Regions from separate parts of the Serratia sp. KH_031 genome, predicted to be linked through region 2. Evidence: predicted binding sites of a transcription regulator. Region 2 holds the regulator's gene; each other region holds the start of a gene.
The links. Region 2 encodes CRP, which controls carbon source genes, mostly activating them, when cyclic AMP is high. Its sites were predicted from a motif close to ATGTGANNNNNNTCACAT; they were not measured.

Region 1: a site for CRP is predicted at 2,148-2,165, ahead of AC3ISQ_RS17815 (PTS sugar transporter subunit IIB). Genes of this name have one in related genera too.
Region 3: a site for CRP is predicted at 1,355-1,372, ahead of AC3ISQ_RS07575 (YfcZ/YiiS family protein). Genes of this name have one in related genera too.

The regions. Positions count from the first base shown of each region.
Region 1 is NZ_CM174496.1:3,957,735-3,962,034, reverse strand. Features, by position in the region: gene rpsP (30S ribosomal protein S16) at 1-42, shown strand, start outside; gene rimM (ribosome maturation factor RimM) at 61-609, shown strand; gene trmD (tRNA (guanosine(37)-N1)-methyltransferase TrmD) at 662-1,405, shown strand; gene rplS (50S ribosomal protein L19) at 1,474-1,830, shown strand; gene AC3ISQ_RS17815 (PTS sugar transporter subunit IIB) at 2,352-2,678, shown strand; gene chbC (PTS N,N'-diacetylchitobiose transporter subunit IIC) at 2,694-4,064, shown strand; gene AC3ISQ_RS17805 (glycoside hydrolase family 1 protein) at 4,107-4,300, shown strand, end outside.
Region 2 is NZ_CM174496.1:4,432,429-4,436,728, forward strand. Features, by position in the region: gene AC3ISQ_RS20110 (MFS transporter) at 1-449, opposite strand, end outside; gene AC3ISQ_RS20115 (LysR substrate-binding domain-containing protein) at 643-1,551, shown strand; gene AC3ISQ_RS20120 (OsmC family protein) at 1,554-1,961, opposite strand; gene crp (cAMP-activated global transcriptional regulator CRP) at 2,337-2,969, shown strand; gene AC3ISQ_RS20130 (YccS/YhfK family putative transporter) at 3,027-4,300, shown strand, end outside.
Region 3 is NZ_CM174496.1:1,701,724-1,706,023, reverse strand. Features, by position in the region: gene fadI (acetyl-CoA C-acyltransferase FadI) at 1-712, opposite strand, end outside; gene AC3ISQ_RS07575 (YfcZ/YiiS family protein) at 922-1,218, opposite strand; gene fadL (long-chain fatty acid transporter FadL) at 1,624-2,913, shown strand; gene mlaA (phospholipid-binding lipoprotein MlaA) at 3,474-4,235, opposite strand; gene ccmI (c-type cytochrome biogenesis protein CcmI) at 4,272-4,300, opposite strand, start outside.

The sequences.
Region 1 (4,300 bases), 470 kb from region 2:
CGCGTTTCTGCGCTGATCAAAGAAGCTAAGAAAGCAGCTTAATCTGTCGCGGTGGTGGCAATGAGCAAGCAACTCAAACCGGTAGCACCGATCGCGCCGATTATACTCGGTAAAATGGGGTCTACTTATGGCATTCGTGGTTGGCTCAGAGTGTTTTCATCCACCGAAAACGCTGAAAGCATTTTTGACTATCAGCCGTGGTTAATCCAAAAGGCGGGTCAATGGCAGTTTGTCGAGCTGGAAGGCTGGAAACGCCATGGTCAGGACATGATCATCAAAGTCAAAGACGTTGACGATCGTGATGCCGCGAATCTGCTAACCAATTGCGAAATTGTTGTAGATTCAGAGCAATTGCCTCCGTTGGAAGGTGATGATTATTACTGGAAAGACCTTATGGGTTGCCAGGTAGTCACTACTTCCGGCTACGAACTGGGTAAAGTCATCGATATGATGGAAACCGGTTCTAACGACGTTATGGTCGTGCGGGCGAACCTGAAAGATGCATTCGGTATGAAGGAGCGGTTGGTGCCGTTTCTTCATGGGCAGGTTATCAAGAAAGTCGATCTCGCTGCCAAGGTAATCGAGGCAGAGTGGGATCCTGGTTTTTGACCTCCGTATCAAACGGTCGAAGTCAGTGGAATAACAACATGGGGATTGGCTGGTGTTCATTGGTATTGTAAGCCTGTTTCCTGAGATGTTCCGCGCCATCACCGATTACGGGGTGACTAGCCGGGCAGTAAAAAATGGCCTGCTGAGCGTGCAGTGTTGGAGTCCTCGTGACTTCACCTACGACCGGCATCGTACCGTGGACGATCGCCCTTATGGCGGCGGCCCGGGAATGTTGATGATGGTGCAACCCTTGCGGGAAGCCATTCATGCAGCGAAAGCAGCGGCAGGCGAGGGAGCAAAGGTGATTTATCTGTCACCTCAGGGGCGCAAGCTGGATCAAACCGGCGTTAGCGAACTGGCGACCAATCAGAAGATGATTCTGGTGTGTGGTCGCTACGAAGGGATCGATGAGCGCGTGATCCAAACCGAAATTGATGAAGAATGGTCAATCGGCGATTACGTACTCAGCGGCGGGGAACTGCCAGCAATGGTCTTGATTGATTCAGTCGCTCGTTTTATACCGGGTGTTCTGGGGCATCAGGCGTCAGCAGAAGAAGATTCTTTTGTCGATGGATTGCTGGACTGCCCGCATTATACCCGGCCTGAGGTGTTGGAAGGGATGGAAGTACCGCCAGTTTTACTGTCGGGTAACCATGCCGAGATACGTCGCTGGCGCTTAAAGCAGTCGCTGGGCCGTACCTGGCTTAGAAGACCTGAACTTCTAGAAAGCCTAGCTCTGACTGACGAGCAAGAGGTGTTACTGGCTGAGTTCCAACGGGAACATCAGGCCGAGTAACAGGACTATGAAGGCAACGCCTGCGGGCGCAGCCGATATATCAGTTTACCTAGGGTAAGAGACATATTATGAGCAACATTATTAAGCAACTTGAACAAGAGCAGATGAAGCAAGACGTACCTGCATTCCGTCCGGGTGATTCCGTGGAAGTTAAGGTATGGGTCGTTGAAGGTAGCAAAAAACGTCTGCAGGCATTCGAGGGCGTGGTTATCGCTATCCGTAACCGCGGTCTGCACTCTGCATTCACTGTTCGTAAGATTTCCAACGGCGAAGGTGTTGAGCGTGTATTCCAGACTCACTCCCCAGTAATCGACAGCATTACTGTTAAGCGTCGTGGTGCCGTTCGTCAAGCTAAACTGTACTACCTGCGTGAGCGTACTGGTAAGTCTGCTCGTATCAAAGAGCGTCTGAACCGCGTTAACTAAGGTTACATCCAAAAGTTAATAGTGATAAGGGGTTAGCATTTGCTAACCCCTTTTTTATCGTGCGTTTTACCTTGTGTCACTTCCGGCTTTATTTTCATAGGCAATTATGTCTTTGGTGCCGTTGTGATGCGTTTTAGCCACTTTCTGGTCATCAATACTCCTCTTTCATCTACCCACTTTATCTTCATCAGATCTCTCTAGGCGTTATTTCATATCATCTGTATTAACTAATTTATCTAAATCAATAAATTAAACTTATTTCTCTTCGATAAAAAATCATTATTCTGCGATGAATATCACAAACCGTTAACGTAGAAATGTGAAGGGCATCAATTCGTAAGGTCAAGGAGAGCCTATTATGTGTAGGCTAGAATTACTTACTTTACGGCTAGCTTCGTATACTGACGACAACCAGAGACAATGTGGCCTCAGAAGGTCAAATGAGAACGGCTAAAAAGCTACTCACCATTGTTACTGGTTAATGACTAACGTGGGTCTTTTGAACATCAAAGGTGTTGGGTATGGAAAAGAAAAAAATCTATCTGTTTTGCTCTGCCGGTATGTCGACTTCACTGCTGGTTTCCAAAATGAAAGCACAAGCAGAAAAATATGAAGTACCAGTCATTATTGAAGCTCACCCAGAAGGTTTGGCTGCAGAGAAAGGTGCTGAGGCAGATGTGCTGTTGTTGGGGCCACAAATTGCTTATAAGCATGAAGAAATTCAGAAGTTGTTCCCAAGCAAACCGGTAGAAGTGATTGATTCCCTTCTGTACGGCAAAGTCGATGGTTTAGGTGTGCTGCAAGCTGCCGTGGCCGCTATCAAAAAAGCGCAAGCAGAAGCAAAATAATAAGGGGAGTACGCCGTGAGTACACTTATCGCTTCACTGGAAAAAGTCATTTTGCCGGTCGCTGTTAAAATCGGTAAACAACCGCATATTAACGCCATCAAAAACGGGTTTATTCGGCTGATGCCATTAACTCTGACGGGCGCCATGTTTGTTTTGATTAACAACGTTTTTCTGAGTTTCGGTGAAGGATCGTTCTTCTTTTCCATGGGTGTGAGACTGGATGAGTCTACCATTACCATGCTCAATGGATGGAAGGCGGTCGGTGGTAACGTGTATAACGGTACCCTAGGGATAATGTCGTTGATGACGCCGTTCTTTATCGGTATGGCGTTGGCGGAAGAGAAGAAGGTTGATCCTATAGCCGCGGGGCTATTGTCGATTGCGGCATTTATGACGGTCACTCCATTCAGCGTAGGCGAAGCCTATGCGGTAGGAGCCAACTGGTTAGGCGGCGCCAATGTTATTTCGGGCATCCTGATTGGTTTGGCTGTGGCTGAAGTATTTACTTTTATTGTTCGACGCAATTGGGTTATCCGCTTACCTGACAGTGTACCGGCTTCGGTATCACGCTCATTCTCAGCGTTGATCCCAGGTTTTATCATTCTTTCCATCATGGGTATCCTTTCCTATTTCTTGACCCAGTATGGCACCAACTTCCACCAGATCATCATGGACACCATCTCGGCACCGTTGTCGAAAATGGGTAGCGTGGTGGGCTGGGTGTACGTGATGTTCTCATCACTGCTGTGGTTCTTCGGTGTGCATGGTTCAATGGCACTGGCGGGATTAGAAAATGGTGTGATGACGCCGTTTGCTTTGGAAAACGTAGCGCTTTATACCCAGTATGGTTCGGTTGCGGCGGCAGAAGCCGCAGGTAAGCAGTTCCACATGTGGGCGAAACCACTGGTTGACTCCTATATCTATCTGGGTGGTACGGGGGCGACTCTGGGCTTGATCATCGCTATCTTTATCGGTTCACGTCGCGAGGATTATCGTCAGGTTGCGAAATTGGCAACCCCTCCAGGTATTTTCCAGATTAACGAACCCCTCCTGTTTGGTCTGCCAGTGATTATGAACCCGGTGATGTTTATTCCATTCATCATGGTTCAGCCGGTATTGGCGACGATTACCACTATTGCGTATCACACGGGCTTTATTCCACCGATTACCAACATTGCACCTTGGACCATGCCGGTAGGGCTTGGCGCCTTCTTTAATACTAACGGCAGCATCGCGGCACTGTGTCTCAGCTTGTTTAACTTGTGTATTGCCACCTTGATTTATCTACCGTTTGTCGCGATTTCCAACAAAGCGCAAAGCGAAATCGATAAGGCTGTTGCTGAAGAACAAAGCGAAGAAGATATTGCGAATAGTTTGAAATTTTAAGGTTTAAATCCGTAGGGCAGTTATGACTTGGGAGTCACTCAGATGAAATATCAATTTCCCGATGATTTTTGGTGGGGAAGCGCCACTTCGGCAACGCAGTCAGAAGGTGCCGCATCGCGGGACGGTAAGAGTCAGAATATTTTCGATTACTGGTTTGATATAGCGCCTGAGCGCTTCCACGGCCAGATTGGCCCTGCGAATACCTCAACATTTTACGATAACTATCAGCAAGATAT
Region 2 (4,300 bases):
ACTAACGGCCCTGCCGTCATCGCCAAACCCGCGGAAGAAAGCAGTATCGACTGCGCAAAAGTACGTTGTTCCAAGGGAAAATTAGCCACTACCGCTTTAGCGCAGGAACTGGGATAACCGGAATGACCAATACCAGAAAGAAAGCGGAATACCACCAACAGCCCCAAACTAAAGCCCAACATACCAAAGCACAAAGCAAAGCCGCCGAGCATCAATAGCGAGCTGCACAACACCTTCTTGAAGCCAAAACGGTCATTCAGCCAACCCGCAGGGATCTGGAACAGTGAATAAGCGAGGAAAAACATACCGGTGATATAACCCAGTTGTTCCGCCTGCAAATTGAATTCTCGCTCAATCGGTAGCAGAGCAAACCCCATCACTGTCTTGTCTATATAAACAATGACATACCCGGTAAATAGTAAAAAAATCATCAACGAACGTGGGTTCATGACCAGTATTCCTTTGAGTTATCACGCCGACAAACAGCCTCCTTGCCGACAACAGTGGATAATGTGATCTTCGTCACTTTATGTTTTTAATAACAATACGTTATGCAGGAATGATGAAAATATCGCCTTTATACCAACGGCATAAGATGCAATTATCTATTGAGTGATGCTTTTTAGTTATAGGGGGGAAGACGTGCGTTATTTGCCCAAGATCCAGCAATTGAAAGTGTTTCAACAAATCATTCGCAGCGGCAGTATTCGCGGCGCAGCACGGGCTTTACAACAATCACAACCGGCGGTGAGCCGTAGCTTGCGCGAACTGGAGTTAGCACTCGATACCCAGTTGATTATGCGCAGTAATCAGGGCATGACGCTGACGGAAACCGGGCGCGCTTTTGCTCAGCGAATGCAGTTTATTCTGGAAGAGTTACAAAGAGCGGCAGAAGAAATTGAGCAAATAGAACAACATGGTCAGGGTACGGTGGCGCTGGGGCTGTCTTCGCTATTAGCACTGACTGTGCTACCGGAGCTCACAGAAGCTTTCAGATCTCAGTTTCCACAAGCCAGTCTGGTGATCCGAGAAGCTCAACTTTCTACCTTGTTACCTGCGTTACGTGAAGGAAAGCTGGATTTTGTCGTCGGTAGCGTCAGCCCCGAACTACCGCTGGAGGAATTGGTGTGTGAACCGCTGTTCAATGCCTCATTCGGTATTATCGCTCGCCACAGCCACCCACTTGCGAAAGCTACCTCGCTAGATGAACTCCGCTCGGCCAAATGGCTGTTACCGGAAACGGATATGGGCTACTACCAGTATCTGCAATCTGAGCTCGGCACCTTTTATCAACAGCTCGATATGGCACCCATTCGTTCAGATTCGGTCGTTAGCGGGTTGAGTCTAGTGTTGAACGCCGATTACCTCACCATTGTCGCGCGTGCGATGCAGGCACCTTTTGGTCTAGAGCATCGTCTGGTCACATTGCCGATCACCAGTTTGCCGCCAGCGCAGTATTGCGTGCTGTATTCGCAAAAATCGCCGCTAACCATTACGGCGCGGCGATTTCTCGATCTGCTGCGTCGGCTGTGCCAACGCTATGCTTGGTAAGGTTATTCGACGAGCTGAATTTCAAAGCTGTGGGTCACTTTTGCGGCTTTACCCAGCATCAGCGCCACTGAGCAATATTTCTCAGCAGAAAGATCGACCGCACGTTCAACAGCCTTATCGCTAAGTTCTTTACCGGTAACAATAAAATGCAAGTTGATATGGGTAAAAGTACGCGGAACTTCTTCACGGCGCTCAGAGGTGAGTTTTACCTCACAATCACGCACGTCATTGCGTCCTTTTTGCAGGATAGAGACCACATCGATAGCGCTGCATCCCCCAACAGCCATCAATACCATCTCCATTGGGCTTGGCGCTTTTTCACCCGCATTGCCATCCATCAAAACCTGATGACCAGACGCGGATTCACCCAAAAATGTCAAATCTTCTATCCACTTAACTCTTGCATACATAATGGTTACTCCGGTTAATTTCTGAATGTCAGACTACGCTTTCACCGTGAAACTGGCAACGGAACCTGACACTAATCATGCTGAAGCGAGACAACACAAGACACTTGCCTCACTCTGTGCTACAAACAGAGCCGAAATAACACTTTCTGGAACATGGGTTTCGGGGCAGTCTATAGAAAAGTCCTGATATCGTTATGTTAACAGAATGTAGCTTGCAGCTCCGGTAGCAAGTTAATATGCTAGGGCGACGGCGTATTTTTATCGAACACCTCAAAACTTTCTGATAGCCCATTATCTCACACCCGGCTTCAGCTTGTTTGACAGGGAACTCTGATCCCAGCGATACAGATAGATTACAACAGAGGATAACAGCGAATGGTTCTCGGCAAACCGCAAACAGACCCGACTCTCGAATGGTTCCTGTCTCATTGCCATATCCACAAATATCCATCCAAGAGTACGCTGATTCACCAAGGTGAAAAGGCCGAAACGCTTTACTACATCGTGAAAGGCTCCGTAGCGGTGCTGATCAAAGATGAAGAAGGTAAAGAGATGATTTTGTCCTACCTCAATCAGGGGGACTTCATCGGCGAGCTTGGATTATTTGAAGAAGGCCAGGAGCGCAGTGCTTGGGTTCGGGCAAAAACTGCCTGTGAAGTGGCTGAAATTTCTTATAAAAAATTCCGCCAACTGATTCAGGTAAACCCGGACATTTTGATGCGCCTGTCTGCGCAGATGGCAGACCGTCTGCAAGTGACTTCCGAAAAAGTGGGCAACCTCGCTTTCCTCGACGTGACTGGACGTATCGCGCAAACCCTACTGAACTTGGCGAAGCAACCTGATGCCATGACCCACCCAGACGGTATGCAGATTAAAATCACCCGTCAGGAAATTGGTCAGATCGTCGGCTGCTCCCGCGAAACCGTTGGCCGTATATTGAAAATGCTGGAAGATCAAAATCTGATCTCCGCACACGGCAAAACCATCGTGGTATACGGTACTCGTTAATCCCAGAAAAAATGGCGCGATAATCAATTCGCGCCATTTTTTTATCGGTAAAACATCATGTGGCGGCGGCTGATTTATCACCCGGAAGTGAATTACGCACTGCGACAAACGCTGGTGCTTTGCCTGCCTGTCGCATTCGGCCTGCTGATTGGCTCACTGCAACTCGGCCTGATGTTTTCTTTGGTTCCCGCCTGCTGCAATATCGCGGGTTTAGATACTCCCCATAAACGCTTTTTCAAACGCCTGATCGTCGGCGGTTTGTTGTTCGCCTTCAGTAGCTTACTGTTACAACAGGCTCTACTGTGGCACGTCCCGTTACCTTGGTTAGTTCTCGGTTTGGCATTACTGCTCGGCGTTACCGGGGAAATCAGTCCGCTCCACGCTCGCATGCTACCGGCTGCGATGGTGGCCGCTATTTTCTCTCTCAGCATGGCCGGTACGGTACCGATCTGGCATGCGCCGTTGTTGTATATCGTCGGCACCGCTTGGTATGGCTTGTTCACTTGGTTCTGGTTCAAGCTGTGGAAAGAGCAGCCGATGCGCGAGTCACTCAGTTTGCTGTATCGCCAACTGGCAGATTACTTGGAAGCTAAATATTCATTGCTGACCCAGCACACTGACCCAGAAACCGCACTGCCGCCATTGCTGCAACGTCAGCAACAGGTGATGGACATTATCAGCCTGCTGTATCAACAACTTAATTTCCTGCCCCATGCCAACAACATGGAGCAAAAACGCCTGCAACGCGCATTCCAAGTCGCACTCGATTTGCAAGAACACATCACCGTCAGCCTGCATTTGCCGGAAGAAGTACAAAAACTGGTGGCACAGAGTCAGGCCGAAGCCATCATCCGCCGTAATGCGCAGGTGATCGCCGCTCGTTTGCGCGTAGTCGCCAACGACATTCTTTACCATCACCACTCGCAGCGTTTTAGCATGACCAATGAACTGGCGGCGCTGGAAAAAGTGGCATTGCAACACGCCGATAACCCGGTCGGTAAGTTCTGCTATTACCATTTCAGCCGCATTGCTCGCCTGCTGCGCACCCAGTATCCGCTGTATCGCCGCAATCTAATGATCAGGCAATCACGTCTGCCATTCTGGCCGGCGCTAGTTAGCTATCTGTCATTCAAATCCAACGCGTTACGTAATGCCGCTCGCTTAGGCGTGATATTGGCGGCGGGAAGTAGTTTGGGGATTTTTTTCAACCTGCCCAAACCTTACTGGATATTGTTGACCATCATGTTAGTAAGCCAAAATGGCTATAACGCCACGCGGGTGCGTATCCAGCACCGTGCGCTAGGTACGTTGATTGGATTAGTGATTGCCGC
Region 3 (4,300 bases), 2.1 Mb from region 2:
ACGGAGTTTTATAGGGAGGAATATAGGCCGTCATCACTTCCTGCTGTAATAACCCCTGCTCCCAAGCTTTGGCCGCCAAAGAGTGAGAACGATGCGCCAAGGCATCTTGTTCCTCACGGCTGATACCGTGGGTCTTGGCCATTTGCTCAGCCGTATCACCCATACGTAAACCGGTAGAATACTCAGCCACCGCCGGGGGAACTGGCAGTAAATCGCGAAACTTAAGTTTGCTGAACAATTTAAGGCGTTGAGATAGCGTGCGAGCTTTATTCACATCAACCAGAGTACGCGCCAACGCCTTGCTGACGCCAATTGGCAACACGGAAGATGAATCCGCCCCACCGGCAATACCAATGCTAACGCTGCCAGCCATAATACTTTCCGCCACGTTGGCAACGGCTTGGAAACTGGTGGCACAGGCGCGTGATACGCTGTAGGCATCGGTATGTACGCTCATGCCCGTCCCTAACACGATTTCACGCGCGATATTTGGCGCTTCCGGCATTTGTACCACTTGACCGAAAACCAGTTGATCGATGAGTTCAGGATCGATACCGCTGCGAGCCAGTAACTCACTCACCACTGTTTTGCCCAAGTCCACCGCCGGAATACCGTGATAAGCGGTTGCCTGTTTAGCAAAAGGGGTACGTAAGCCATTAACGATCGCAATACGGTCGCCTTGGCGGGTAGTCAGCGGCAATGCCTTACTCATAAAAACTCCTGAAGGAAAGAACGTCAGCGCAATGGTCATCAAGAGGTCAGACCTGATGTTGGCATTGTTAACCAAATATTTACACTTAGCAAACAACCAGAAGCGAAAACTGCGAGCAGGAGCAACTTTATTTGAGGGGGAATTGAGCTAGAAGGGACAGTCGAGGAAATCGCCGTGCGCGAGTCACCCCGCGCACGTGAAGACTGGGATTAACGCAGACCCAGTTGGAAGATCAGAGTTTCAGCCTGGCAAGCAAAGGTAAAATTGGCATCCAGTTGCACACCGCCGTCAACGGGTTTAATGCTACTAGTGATGTCACAAGGGTCAGACTCCACGGCACGTGCTTTTTCGCTCAAAACCGCCAGTGTTTTCTCTGCATCTTGCTGATTAGCTAATACTTGGCTGTAGGAAGCCGTGCAATCGGTATTATCCATGATGGTACCGACATCGACGCAGCAGCAAGCCGCTGTTTCTTGAGCATTACATTTATTAATTGCATCTGACATGTTCGTTTTCTCCTCACAGGCGGTTTTAAACTCGCCCAAATTGCCATTTGTGATCTGGCGCAAAAACACAAAAATCTGCTGGTTATTTTACGCCTCTACCCTCGCCAGCACTAGCCATACTTTTTGTAAGCGTTTTAAGTGATGGATATCACAAATGAAAATCGTTCCTTGCTAAGTAATAGTAAGAATTTCGTTACTCACTGACCATTTTTTGTTAAGCAGATCTCCTTTCGGAGATCGAATTTGAAATATTTTAAAAACAAACTTGCAACATATTAACAGGTCAGACCTATAATTCAGCCACTGGTCTGATTTGTCTGAGTGATAACGGACCCTACAATCCCGCGCTCCTTGTTACTTCGTGTAACATAGTTTAAATAATAAACACATAATGAGGTTTTGGTCATGAGCCAGAAAAACCTATTTACCAAGTCAGCCTTCACGGTTGCAGTGGCAATTATTTCTTCAAATGCGTCTGCCGCAGGATTCCAGTTGAATGAGTATTCATCTGCTGGTTTAGGCCGTTCTTTCTCTGGTGAAGGTGCAGTAGCGGATAACGCCGCATCTGCGAGCCGTAACCCTGCAACTATGATGATGTTCGATCGTCCTTCTTTCTCTGCCGGTGCGATCTTTATCGACCCGGACGTTAATATTTCTGGTCAATCCCGTAGCGGTGCGAGTTTGGATGCCAAAAATATCGCCCCTGTTGCTTGGGTGCCAAACCTGCACTACATTCAGCCAATTAACGAGCAGTGGGCTGTAGGGGGTTCTCTGACCAGTAACTATGGTCTGGCTACCGAATTTAACGACAGCTACGCAGCAGGTCCTTACGCGGGTAAAACCGATTTGACCACGGCAAACCTGAACCTAAGCGCCGCGTACCGTCTGAATAAACATTTCAGCTTCGGTCTGGGCTTTGATGCCGTTTATGCCAAAGCAAAATTGGAGCGTTATGCAGGTGAAGCAGGCGTCGCTCTGGGCATGCCAGCTGACACCCAAATCTCGCATCTGAAAGGTGACGAGTGGGGTTATGGCTGGAACGCCGGTATCTTGTATGAAGTTGATGACAACAACCGTTATGGCTTCACTTATCGTTCAGAAGTGAAAATCGATTTCGATGGCGATTATAAGAGTAGCATTCCTTCTCGTCTGAACCCAGCGCAAGGCCGTACGGGTTTGCCGTGGGGCACCGATGGCAACACCATCCCTGGCTCGCTGACACTGAACCTGCCAGAAATGTGGGAAGTGTCTGGCTATAACAAAGTCGCGCCACAATGGGCGATCCACTATAGCTTGGCTTACACCAGTTGGAGCCAGTTCCAAGAGCTGAAAGCGACCGGTTCTAACGGTCAGACGCTATTCGAAAAACATGAAGGCTTCAAAGATGCCTACCGCATCGCGCTGGGTACCACTTACTACTACGATCAGAACTGGACCTTCCGTACCGGTATTGCCTTTGATGACAGCCCAGTACCGGCTCAGAACCGCTCTATCTCTATCCCAGACCAAGACCGTTTCTGGTTAAGCGCAGGTACCACTTACGCGTTCAACAAAAATGCGTCAGTTGACGTGGGTGTTTCCTACATGCACGGCCAACACGTGACCATCAATGAAGGTCCTAAAGAAAATCCGTATACTTTCGAGTCTGAAGGTAAAGCCTGGCTGTACGGCGCTAACTTCAACTATACCTTCTAAAGCAACACCTTCTAATTACTGCGGTAATTCTAAGGAAAGCGCCCCTGTCGTTTGAACAACGGCGGGGGCGCTTTGTTTTGGTAAGAACGTCTCTCAATATTTCAGATAATAGATGCGGTATATCCCCAATAGATTTCAAGTTGCAGGTAGGCGGCAACTGAGTGAATCCCCAGGAGCTTGGCCCACCAAGTGACTGGGGTGAACGAAGGCAGCCAACACCCCTGCAGCTTGAAAGATGAAGGGGATATCACTTCCAATTTGCTCGGCATCTTCCTCCTTCTCCTTGCCTTGCGGCGAGTAAAGGACTAACCTGACACTGTTCAGGAGTCAGGTGAGACCTCGGGTTGATTGATATCACTCGGGGTCTTTCTCTTTCTACCTGAAACCAAACTGCAAACTTCTCGCCCCAGACAGAAAGATCCAGAGCACCCACACGCAGTCTACGCCTATCCTCTACCTAACACTGTCCTAAAGAATAAACCGTTAAAGGTTATGCGAGACGCTACGCAAAAAACGAAACCCGCCATCAAGGCGGGTTTCGATAAACTCATTTTTGGGCTTTACTGCGCCGAATCTATCTCGTCTAAATCGCCCTGAATAACCTGAGCGTTCGGGTTATCTTCAGCTTTCAGCACACCGCCGCTGGCCAAGAAATCATGACGTTGGAAGTAGGCTTCACGCATCATCAAATAAGGATCTGACGAGTTACGCAGCAGACCATCGGAATCCAGCAGTTGAGCTCGCACTTCAATACCATCAAGTACCCATTTACCGGCCGACATCCAGAAGGTCAGATAACTCAGTACCGGATAGAGTTTATCTACCCACTCACCACCGTCTTCACGCAAGGTAAAGCTGCCATAGCCCGGCAATTGCACATACGGGCCGTAACCGACGCCATAGTAACCTAAGGTGCTACCGAAGCGGTGCGGCTCTTCACGCGCCAGTTTCGGGTTCGCCATACCTGCAACGTCGATCAATCCGCCCATCCCCAACAAGGTGTTCAGGAAGAAACGGTTGAAGTGGATCATCCCTTTATAAGGGTCGCCACGTAAAAATTCGTTGACCATACTGGCCGGCTCTTCCAGGTTGGAAGAGAAGTTACTGATGCCATTTCGCGCCGGCATCGGCACATAATCGCGCCAAACAACCGCCACTGGGCGCACTACATAAGGGTCAAGTACGTTGAAGTTGAAATCAAACATCGTACGGTTGAACCCTTCCAGAGGATCGCTGCGCCCTTGTGGGTCTTTATCCGGAGTGCTGGCACAACCTACGAGTAATACCGTTGTGAAAGCCAGCCCAGTCAGGCGAATGTTCATATATTTCTCCATGAAAACCACGTTCAGTCTTTATTATCAGGGAACCTGCTTATCTATCTGAACGC